Regions from separate parts of the Enterobacter huaxiensis genome, predicted to be linked through region 1. Evidence: predicted binding sites of a transcription regulator. Region 1 holds the regulator's gene; the other holds the start of a gene.
What was found. Region 1 encodes Fur, which represses iron uptake genes when iron is present. Its sites were predicted from a motif close to ATAATAATGAGAACNACTATCAA; they were not measured.
Positions count from the first base shown of each region.

Region 1 (5,849 bases):
ACAAATTTGATGTTGCGGGCAGCCCGCTGAGCACCAGCTATCAGTTCTACGGTACCCGTGATAAAGCGAGCAATGGCACCGTCAACGATATCTATGACGGCACCGCATGGCTGCAGGCGCTGACCTTCGGCTACAAAGTGGGCCAGGTTGATCTGCGTCTTGAAGGGACATGGGTGAAGGCGGAAGGGCAGCAGGGTTACTTCCTGCAGCGTATGACGCCAACCTATGCATCGTCCAACGGTCGTCTGGATATCTGGTGGGATAACCGCTCTGACTTCAACGCCGACGGCGAAAAAGCGCTCTTCTTCGGCGCGATGTACGACCTCAAAAACTGGAACCTGCCTGGCTGGGCGGTGGGGGCATCTTACGCTTATGCCTGGGACGCGAAGCCTGCTGATATGGCCACTCCGGACGCATACTACGATCCAAACTACCGTCTGAAAGAGTCCTCTTACAGCCTGGATGCGATCTACACCCTGCAGGATGGGCGCGCGAAAGGCACGATGTTTAAACTGCACTTCACGCAGTATGACAACCACTCTGACATTCCGAGCTATGCGGGCGGTTACGGCAACATCTTCCAGGATGAACGTGACGTGAAATTCATGGTTATCGCACCATTCACCATCTTCTGATGAACGCACCGGCGGGCTGAGTCCCGCCGGTATGGAGACTGCACATGATGAAAAAAATTGTAATCGTCGCGTTGCTGGCATCAGGGCTGGTGGCGTGTGCTCAGACACAGGCGCCGAAAGAGGACACCCGTCTGAAGGAGGCGTATAGCGCCTGCATCAATACTGCGGAAGGTTCGCCGGAGAAAATCGAGGCCTGTCAGAGCGTGCTTAACGTGCTGAAGAAAGAGAAAGCGCACGAGCAGTTCGCGACGCAGGAAAACGTCCGCGTGATGGATTACCAGGCCTGCATTCAGGCGCGTAAAACCGGTAACGATCAGGAAGTGGCGAAGCGTTGCGACCAGATTTGGAAAGAAATTCGAAGCAATAACAGTAATTAATTCGCTGTTATTATGCCCGGTGGCGCTGCGCTTACCGGTCCTACAAAGGTGTCATAGCCCGTAGGCCCGGCAAGCGCAGCGCCACCGGGCTTTTTAACGCAAAAAAAAAGCCAACCTAATGGCTGGCTCAGAGTATAAACACGAACTTACTTCGCGTCGTGCGCGTGGTCGTTTTCGCGGCAGTCGCCTTCAGCGCAGTGACCATACAGGTACAGGCTGTGATTGGTCAGGCGGATGCCGTGACGGGCAGCGATTTCACGCTGGCGTGATTCGATGGAATCATCGCTAAATTCAATGACCTTGCCACAGTCGAGGCAGATCAGGTGATCGTGGTGATGCTGCTGGGTCAGTTCGAAAACAGACTTACCGCCTTCGAAATTATGACGGGTCACAATGCCCGCGTCATCGAACTGGTTCAGCACGCGATACACGGTTGCCAGCCCAATCTCTTCGCCCATGTCGATAAGACGCTTATAAAGGTCTTCCGCACTGACATGGTGATTGTCTGGTCCCTGAAGCACTTCAAGGATTTTTAACCGAGGAAGCGTTACTTTCAGGCCAGCCTTCTTTAATGCGGTATTGTTGTCAGTCATGCGGAATCTGTCCTGTTGCTAAACGATTCACTTCTAATGAAGAAGTGACAGAAAATGCACTTGGGATAATGCGTCTCATTATAGAACTGCCATGGCTAAATGAAAACTGCAAGTCTCAAGCAAAGTATGCTTATAAAAACGTGGTATCACCAACAAACTTGTTCGATGGCACCCACTTTTTACCAGGGGGATATTGTACAGGTCTGAGCGAAAAAGTTAAAAGTTTGTAGCAATTAATTTAATCGGTTTTACCTGGAAAATGGGCGCAACCAAGGCTGCGCCGCAGGGCCATCAGGCGTTCAGAATGTCGTCCAGATTCAGCTCTTCGCGAACCTGCTTAACCCATTTTTCAACGCGCTCAGCGGTGAGTTCCGGCTGACGATCTTCATCGATAGCCAGGCCCACGAAGTGATCGTCATCCGCCAGGCCTTTGGACGCTTCAAAGTGATAACCCGCCGTTGGCCAGTGGCCCACGATAGCAGCACCGCGTGGCTCGATGATGTCGCGGATGGTGCCCAGTGCGTCACAGAAGTACTCTGCGTAGTCTTCCTGATCGCCACAGCCAAACAGCGCAACCAGCTTGCCGTTGAAGTCCACCTCTTCCAGCGTCGGGAAGAAATCGTCCCAGTCACACTGGGCTTCACCGTAGTACCAGGTTGGGATACCCAGCAGCAGGATGTCATAGCCTTCGAGGTCTTCTTTGCTGCTCTTGGCGATGTCGTGCACATCGGCAACGTCTTTACCGAGCTGTTTTTGAATGTTTTTTGCGATATTTTCGGTATTGCCGGTATCACTGCCGAAGAAAATGCCGATGATTGCCATGAGTAAAATAACCTCTTGAAACTTAATGGTATGGTGGCGCAATTTGTCCACGGATAAGGGCAATAATAGCAGAACAGACAACCCTGCGGAAACAGCTATCACGCAGGACTGCACTCTGTGCTACATGAAAAGGGTAATAAAGGGGATTTTCAGACTTATGCCTTGCTGCGCAAAGCCTCGAGTTGAGCGATCAGTATCTCTTCGATCAGTTCGCTGCGGCTGATGTTGCGCGCCTCTGCCAGCTCATTTAGTGCATCGACAGCATCGGCGTTCAGCTTCAGTTCGACACGCTTAAGTCCACGAGTTTTATCGCGTTTAAGCTGGTTGCGTTTATTGATACGCAGCTGTTCATCGCGTGAAAGCGGATTCGTCTTGGGTCTTCCCGGGCGACGCTCATTCGCGAACAGATCTAGTGTCGTACGGTCCGTTTGTTCTTTGGCCATAATTCTGAGACTTCGGGGGAAACACGCCGCCCTGCTAAAGCCCGGGCGATAAGCGCGCCATCATACATCAGCGAAAACGGCGCGCCAACGACTGGAAGCCCATCGCCGTCCAGTCGCTGTCTTTTTAATCAATTCGCAGTATCAGTGAGATAGCGACGGATAGCGCGCAGAACAGCGTCCGGTTTTTCCGCGTGAACCCAGTGCCCGGCACCTGCAATGACATGGGCTCGAGCCTGCGGGAATTGCGCCAGCAGCGTGTCGCGATAAGCGTCGGTGACGTAAGGGGAGTTTCCGCCACGAATAAAGAGGGTAGGGTGCGGCCAGGCGGGAACAGCTTCCCAGCCCACAATATGAGAATACTGATCCCACAGGACCGGCACGTTAAAGCGCCACTCTCCGTCGACGAAGGATTTCAGCAGGAACTGCACAACCCCTTCCTCATCCAGATGCTCACGCATCACCGCGGCAGCCTGCTGGCGGGTAGAGACCCCCGCTTCTGTTACCGCATTGATGGCAGCAAAAATCTCATCGTGGCGACGCACGTCGTAATCCACGGGCGCAACGTCAATGACCACCAGGCCATTGATACGTTCCGGCGCCAGCGCCGTCAGGGCCATCACCGCTTTGCCACCCATTGAATGCCCGATGAGTGTCACCTTCTGCAGGCCGTTAGCGTCCAGCGTATCCAGCAGATCCTGCGCCATCGCCGCGTAAGTCATCTCCTCCGAGCGCCCGGAAAGGCCGTGATTTCGCATATCGACCTGCAAAATATCGTGATCGATAACCAAATCGCGCGCCAGCACGCCCAGGTTATCCAGGCTGCCAAAAAGCCCGTGAACCAGTACGATGGGAGAATTATTGTTCGGCGATTGTGCAGTTTGCGCTCGGGTATTCAATTTCATGGCAAAGTTCTTTTTTTACGTATGTCAGGTTAGGGTATCATGTTGACCATTCTGCCGCCCGGCTGCAAGGATCCAGTTTAATCTGACTTTTGCCGCCAACCGGGTTTGACGCTATCCGCTGTTGGGATTTGACCCTATAATCCCAACGACTTGTATTCAGATAAGATATCGCACTGGATTAAGATGAAAACAATCGAAGTTGATGACGAACTCTATCAGTTTATTGCCAGCCAAACGCGGCATATCGGGGAGAGCGCGTCCGACATTTTACGGCGTATGCTTAAAATTTCCGCCGCTTCACAGCCTGCTACCCCAGCCACAAAAGATGTCGCGTCTCAGCCGAGCGTTGTTGCACAAGCAAAACCTGCCGTGACGCCTGTAAAAGATAAAGTGCGCGCGGTGCGTGAACTGCTGCTCTCTGACGAATACGCAGAGCAGAAAAAGGCGGTTAACCGCTTTATGCTGGTGCTGTCTACACTTTATTCACTCGATAACAACGCATTTGCTGAAGCGACCGAGTCGCTGCACGGTCGCACACGCGTGTATTTCGCGGGCGATGAGCAGACGCTGCTGCAAAATGGCAATCAAACCAAACCCAAACACGTCCCGGGCACACCGTACTGGGTAATCACCAATACCAACACGGGCCGCAAGTGCAGCATGGTTGAACATATCATGCAGTCCATGCAGTTCCCGGCGGAATTGATTGAGAAGGTTTGCGGTACAATTTAACCCTTGCATCAGAAGGACCAGGCAATGGCAAATCACAGCCGTGCAGGCCAACCTGCACAACAAAGCGATTTGATTAACGTCGCTCAACTGACCGCACAGTATTACGTACTGAAGCCGGCCGTGGGCAACGCAGAACACGCAGTGAAGTTTGGTACATCCGGTCACCGCGGCAGCGCGGCGCGCCATAGCTTTAACGAGCCGCACATTCTGGCCATTGCCCAGGCCATCGCGGAAGAGCGCGCCAAAAATGGCGTCACCGGTCCGTGCTACGTAGGGAAAGATACCCATGCTCTGTCTGAACCGGCGTTCATCTCCGTGCTGGAAGTGCTGGCGGCGAACGGCGTTGATGTGATTGTTCAGGAGAACAACGGTTTTACGCCAACGCCTGCGGTCTCTAACGCCATCCTGGTGCACAACAAAAAAGGCGGTGCGCAGGCTGACGGTATCGTTATCACGCCATCCCACAACCCGCCGGATGACGGTGGGATCAAATACAACCCGCCTAACGGTGGTCCGGCAGACACCAACGTCACTAAAGTGGTGGAAGATCGTGCCAACGCGCTGCTGGCTGACGATCTGAAAGGCGTTAAGCGCATCTCTCTGGATGCCGCCATGGCGTCCGGCCACGTGAAAGAGCAGGACCTGGTTCAGCCGTTCGTGGAAGGGCTGGCGGATATCGTCGATATGGCGGCTATCCAGAAAGCCGGCCTGAAGCTGGGCGTGGATCCGCTTGGCGGCTCCGGTATTGAGTACTGGAAGCGCATCGCCGAACATTACAAGCTGGATCTGACCATCGTGAACGATCACGTCGATCAGACCTTCCGCTTTATGCACCTGGATAAAGACGGCGCGATCCGCATGGACTGCTCCTCCGAGTGCGCGATGGCGGGCCTGCTGGCGCTGCGCGACAAATTCGATCTGGCGTTTGCTAACGACCCGGATTACGACCGCCACGGTATCGTTACCCCGGCAGGGCTGATGAACCCGAACCATTACCTGGCCGTCGCCATTAACTACCTGTTCCAGCACCGTCCGCAGTGGGGCAAAGAGGTTGCCGTGGGTAAAACCCTGGTTTCCTCCGCGATGATCGACCGCGTGGTTGACGCGCTGGGCCGCAAGCTGGTGGAAGTGCCGGTGGGCTTCAAGTGGTTCGTTGATGGCCTGCACGACGGCAGCTTTGGCTTCGGCGGTGAGGAGAGCGCGGGCGCGTCCTTCCTGCGCTTCGACGGCACGCCGTGGTCAACCGATAAAGACGGCATCATCATGTGCCTGCTGGCGGCAGAAATCACCGCGGTCACCGGTAAAAACCCGCAGGAGCACTACAACGAGCTGGCGGAACGCTTTG
Region 1 is NZ_CP043342.1:3,404,471-3,410,319, reverse strand. It holds gene chiP (chitoporin ChiP) at 1-635, shown strand, start outside; gene chiQ (ChiQ/YbfN family lipoprotein) at 683-1,012, shown strand; gene fur (ferric iron uptake transcriptional regulator) at 1,159-1,605, opposite strand; gene fldA (flavodoxin FldA) at 1,897-2,427, opposite strand; gene ybfE (LexA regulated protein) at 2,583-2,870, opposite strand; gene ybfF (esterase) at 2,999-3,772, opposite strand; gene seqA (replication initiation negative regulator SeqA) at 3,956-4,504, shown strand; gene pgm (phosphoglucomutase (alpha-D-glucose-1,6-bisphosphate-dependent)) at 4,529-5,849, shown strand, end outside.

Region 2 (5,849 bases), 110 kb from region 1:
GTTCTTTAGTGGCAGCCTTGTTCACCGTATCCTGTTTCGACTGGTCGATATTGTAATCAGCAATGTTCACTTTATTGCGGTCGAGATCGGTTTCCGCAGCTTTGGCACGATCGGACTCATTGTTGATTGCGTTGGTGTTCACGGTAATATTTGCGGCGTTGCTGTCAACGTCAGACTGAATCGCGTTCATGCGGTCGCCGTGTGAAACGATGGCAGCCTGCAGGCCCTGAGAGCGGCTATCCAGCAGTCTCAGCTGGTAGGCATGGTCATCCAGCTCTTTATCGGTCTTAGTATTGAGGTCGGCTTGCTGCTGCTGGTCGATGTTGTAGTCGGTGATATCGACTTTACTGCGCGCTAATCCCTGCTCTGCCACTTCTGCGCGGGTAGTTTCATTGCCTATTGCAATGTTGTTCGCTGTAATTTGGCTCTGATGGTCTTGAATGAGACTAAGGTTGTTCTGAATCTGATCAAGGTTAGCCACCGTATTTTCTGTACCGAACAAGGTAACTTTGCCAGCGGTTGGGTTGACGTCAAATATTCCCTGAGCAGGATTTTGCACACCCTGGGCGACGTTACCGTTTTGGTCTAATGTCAGTGAAAATGAATCAGCAAAAGCCGCAGGCGTAATAACAGCAGAAAGCAGAACAGCAATAATAGATTTTTTCATTGTAAACTCGCATTAAATTAAATATAGAGCGGACCAGGAATTCACAATGGAAATCCTTAGTTTATTCCCTTTGATTTATGAACTGCCCAGGGTTTTCATTACTGCCCAGCGTTACAATTCTGATGCTTGTAATTAAAAACTATTCGTATAAACGTGCGGATGCTTTTACAGCGTGCGTACGTGCGCCTCGGCTTTTATGCCGTGGCTCTTTCCTGAATGCAGTGTTTATAGGTGCTTACCGCCAGGACGGGCGGGCGTGGCAGAGATTACAGGCGTTTCTTATGGCGAGACAACAGGTTTTTTATTGTATTAATTTATGTTTTTCTGTTTTAAATAATTAAATTGAATATCAGGAGAAATAAATTGGGTGTTTGTTAAGTGCTTGTGGGAAATAACCGTTAGTGGCAATGTAAACACAACGAATTATGCCAGATTTATAAATGTAGACTTTTATTTGAAAGGGGCGAATGTAAACTTTCAGATGAAGGGGGAATATGCGGTCTGAGGCTCTCACCCCGGCCCTCTCCCGCGGGGAGAGGGTGGAGAAATTAAAAACGGCAACAGGGTTGCCGTTTTGCTTTTACCTAGAAATGCGTATTCACGCTCATATACCAGGTACGGCCCGGCTCGTTATACGTATAGGCACCTGCGCCGTACATATACGCCCCCGTCGTGGTATTACCCGTGGTCTGGGCATTACCCGCGCGCCACTGACGTTTATCGAAGACGTTATCAATCCCGCCGGTCAGGCTGACGTTTTTGGTCACGTCCCAGGTCGCGCTCAGGCCAACGATGCTGTACGGGCTAACTTCGTCTTTCTCAGACCCGGTAACAGGCTGACCTTTGTAGTTGTATTTCTTCGGCTGCTGCTTGCCGTACCAGGTGAAGGTCGACTGAAGCGATACGTCCTGATGGACCTGCCAGCTCAGGGTTGAGTTCAGCGTGTACTCAGGAATGATCGACAGACGGTCGCCGGTCTCTTTGTTCTTGCTCTGCAGCATGTAGGTGATGTTGTTGGTCCAGTTGATCGTGTCGCTTACCGGCACGTTCAGGGAGCCTTCCAGACCTTCAACTACGGCCTTAGGCACGTTTTCCCACTGGTAAATGTCGGTGGTGACTTTACTGGTGGACGTCTGGCCAATCGGCGCGTAGCCCGCTTCAATCTTGTCGCGATAGTCGTTACGGAACCAGGTCACGCCCGCCAGCCAGCCGTCGTGCTTCCACTCAAGGCCAATCTCTTTGTTGATGCTGGTTTCGGCCTTCAGGTCGTCGTTACCCATCATGTAGCAGCCCACGCCGTCAGAGCTGGCGTAGCAGCCCTGGCCTTTGCTGTACAGCAGGTAGTTCGGGTTGGTCTGGTACAGGCTCGGGGCTTTGTAAGCGCGCGCGATACCCATTTTCAGCGTGAAGTCATCCCCCAGGCCCTGCGACAGGTTCAGGGACGGGCTCCAGTTGTTGCCCACAATGGTGTGGTAGTCGAAGCGCAGCGCCGGGGTCAGCATGGTGCTGTCGGTCAGCTCCATGTTGTTCTCGGCGAAGAGGGAGAAAATCTCCGCCGAGGAGTACGGGCTACGGTCGTCGCTCATGCCCGGGATGGTGCCGCCCTGCTGGGCCTGGGTGTTGGAGGTGGAATCCTTCATGCGCTGCTGGTTCCACTCGGTGCCCAGGGTCAGGTTCTGGTTGACGAGGAAATCGATCGGCAGGTTGATTTCACTGTGCAGCATCACGTCAGCAAGATCGGTGTCGGTGAATTTATTGCTGTTGAATAACCCTTCCAGACCGCCCGCCAGCCCTTCGCCCAGACGCGAGTTGCGGGTATGTTCGTACTGCGCCCAGTTGCTGGTGGTGATGCCGTTATCCCAGCCGCCGTTCCAGGTCACCGCGAAGTTCTGACGATAGATACGGTTTGTCTCTTTACCGTAGTTTTTCTTCACCAGGCCGTTGGAGCTGTTGTCGTTGTTGGTGTTCTGGGTATCGCCCGCGTAGAGGTTGTTCTGGCGGCTGTAGCCCGCTTCAAATTCGAGGGACTGCATAGGCGCGAAGTCCCAGCGCACCACGCCGTTGATGTCTTTGTTCTCTACGCCTTCACGGCCCGCCGGCAGCGTGTCGGCATACGCGCCGGTGCGATCGGACTGATGGCCCTGGTTAATGTCCCACGCGTCGGCCTGAGTTTTATCCAGGTTGCCGAACATGCGGAAGCTGAAGTCGCCGCCCAGCGGGCCGCTCAGGCTGAAGTTGGTTCGCTTGGTGGAACCTTCATCCTTATGTTCCGGCGCGTTCAGATAGGTGTTCCAGGAACCGTGCCACTGGTTGTCGAATTTTTTAGTGATGATATTGACCACGCCGCCTGCCGCGCCGTTGCCGTAGCGAGCCGCAGCCGGGCCGCGGATCACTTCGATGCGTTCGATCATCTCTGGCGGTACCCAGCCGGTATCGCCGCGGGTATCACGCTCGCCGCGCCAGCCCAGGCGGATGGAGTTGCGGCTGGTGACCGGCTTGCCGTCGATCAGGATCAGGGTATTCTCCGGGCCCATGCCGCGAATGTCGATCTGGCGGTTGTTGCCGCGCTGGCCGCTGGTGGAGTTACCGGTCAGGTTAACGCCCGGCATGGTGCGGATGATTTCCGCCACATCCCGCGCGGGAGGGTTTTTACGGATTTCATCGGCCGTGATGGTCGATACGCCTGGCGCCTGCAGGTTTTGCTCTGCGGCGGTGATCACCATCGTGTCTTCGTGCTGCGCGGTGGCGGTGCTGTCGTCTGCCATAGCGGGCAGCGCGACCCCATAAATCCCTAAATTGACCAGCAATGCCAGAGAGTGAATCTTCTTATTCATTGTACGTCCCGCTTTTATGATTATTTATGAACGCGCTTCCCACAGCGCGGGCATTACGCTATTGCAAATGCAAATAGTTATCAATAATATTATCAATAAAATTTGCTCTGAAGCAAAAAAGTCAGCTAAACATGGGGTTATAAGGGTGACGGCGTTAACAACCGGAAGTGAAGGGTGGTGGCAATCGAAAAACGGGCCGGAATGGGAACGTCAGAAGGAGAGCTATCGCGTCACCTTCTGGTGGCGTGACCCGGCAGGAACCCAGAAAACGTCCGCGGTGAAGCGCGTCTGGCTCTATATCACCGGCGTGACCGATCACCATCAGAATGCCCGCCCGCAGTCTCTCGAACGCATCCCGGATACCGACGTCTGGCAGTGGCAGGGCGATTTCAGCCCGGAATGGCGCGGCAGCTACTGCTTTATTCCCTCCAGTCATGAAGACGACTTTTCCAGCGCGGTGTTTGAAGGCGAGCTGCCGGACCGCATGGCGCTGCGCGAAGGCTGGCGCAAGCTGCTGCCGCACGCGGTGTCCGACCCGCTGAACCCGCAAAGCTGGCGCGGCGGGCGCGGCCACGCCGTCTCGGCGCTGGAAATGCCTGAGGCCCCGGTGCAGCCGGGCTGGAACCATCCCGATGCGCCCTACAAAAAGCCCGTCAGCATTGAGTGGAACAGCGCGCGGCTGGGCAACCGCCGCCGCGTCTGGATTTTTACCACCGGTGACGAGAACCCCGAGCGCCCGCTGGCGGTCCTGCTCGACGGGCAGTTCTGGGCCGAAAGCATGCCCGTCTGGCCTGCGCTGACGTCGCTCACGGATGAAGGCAAGCTGCCGCCTGCGGTCTACGTGTTAATCGACGCGATCGATACCGAGCACCGCAGCCGCGAGCTGCCCTGCAACCCCGAGTTCTGGCTGGCGGTGCAGGAAGAACTTCTCCCGCGGGTGAAAACCCTCGCACCGTTCAGCGACCGCGCCGAGCGTACCGTTGTGGCGGGGCAGAGCTTCGGCGGGCTTTCCTCTCTTTACGCAGGGCTCAACTGGCCGCAGCGTTTTGGCTGCGTGCTCAGCCAGTCCGGTTCCTACTGGTGGCCGCACCGCGGCGCGCAGCGGGACGGGCTGCTTATCGAACAACTTAAAGCGGGTGAAAAAACCGCACGCGGGCTGCGCATCGTCCTTGAGGCCGGGCGCAACGAGCCGCTCATTTTCCGCGCAAATCAGGCGCTTTACGCCGAACTACAACACACACAGCAACCGGTTATCTGGCGTCAGGTTGACGGCGGGCACGATGCGCTTTGCTGGCGCGGTGGGCTGACGCAGGGGCTAATGACCCTCTGGCAGCCGCTTATTTAATAACGGAGTTTGTATGGAATTCAGCAATCCTTTCGATAATCCGCAGGGACAGTTCGCCATTTTGCAAAACGACCAGGGGCAGTACAGCCTGTGGCCGCAGCAGTGCGAGCTGCCCGCAGGCTGGCGCGTTGTCTGCGAGCCGCAGTCCCAGGAGGCGTGCCAGCAGTGGCTGGCCGAACGCTGGAAAACGCTTGAACCTTCTCATTTTGCGGAGGAGCACGCATGAACCGTCTTCCGCTTGTCGCCGCCCAGCCGGGTATCTGGATGGCGGAGCAGCTTTCCACGCTGCCAAACGCCTGGAGCGTGGCGCACTACACCGAACTGAAAGGCGACATCGATGCGCCGCTGCTGGCAAAGGCGATTGCCGCTGGCATGATGCAGGCCGATACCCTGCGCACGCGTTTTGCCGAGGATAACGGCGAGGTGTGGCAGTGGGTGGATGACACCGTCATTCTGCCGGAGCCATCCATCGTTCGCGTTACCTCTCACGACGACGCCGTGGCGCTGATGGAGGCCGATCTCAATCAAAACCTGCGCGTCGAGAGCGGGCAGCCGCTGGCGTTTCACCAGCTGATTCGGGTGGGCGAAAGCCACTGGTACTGGTATCAGCGCTATCACCATCTGGTGGTGGATGGCTTTAGCTTCCCGGCCATTACCCGCCAGATCGCCGCGATTTATGCCGCCTGGAAAAAGGGTGACCCGACGCCCGCATCCCCGTTTACGCCGTTTGCCGAGGTGGTGGACGAGTATCAGCGCTATCGCGACAGCGAGGCATACGCGCGCGACGGTGCCTTCTGGGCAGAGCAGCGCAGGCAGCTTCCTTCTCCGGTGTCGCTTTCTGCTGCTCCTTTACCGGGCCGCGCGGCGACAACCGATATCCTGCGCCTGAAAATTGCTACCGACGGCCGCGCCTTTAGCCAGCTTGCACAGGCGGCAGGGCAGGTGCAGCGCACCGATCTGGCGCTTGCGCTGGTGGCGCTGTGGCTGGGCCGCCTGACCGGAC
Region 2 is NZ_CP043342.1:3,510,110-3,515,958, reverse strand. It holds gene D5067_RS16805 (YadA C-terminal domain-containing protein) at 1-481, opposite strand, end outside; gene D5067_RS16800 (TonB-dependent siderophore receptor) at 1,252-3,501, opposite strand; gene fes (enterochelin esterase) at 3,647-4,846, shown strand; gene D5067_RS16790 (MbtH family protein) at 4,860-5,072, shown strand; gene entF (enterobactin non-ribosomal peptide synthetase EntF) at 5,069-5,849, shown strand, end outside.
Region 2: a site for Fur is predicted at 3,569-3,591, ahead of fes (enterochelin esterase). Genes of this name have one in related genera too.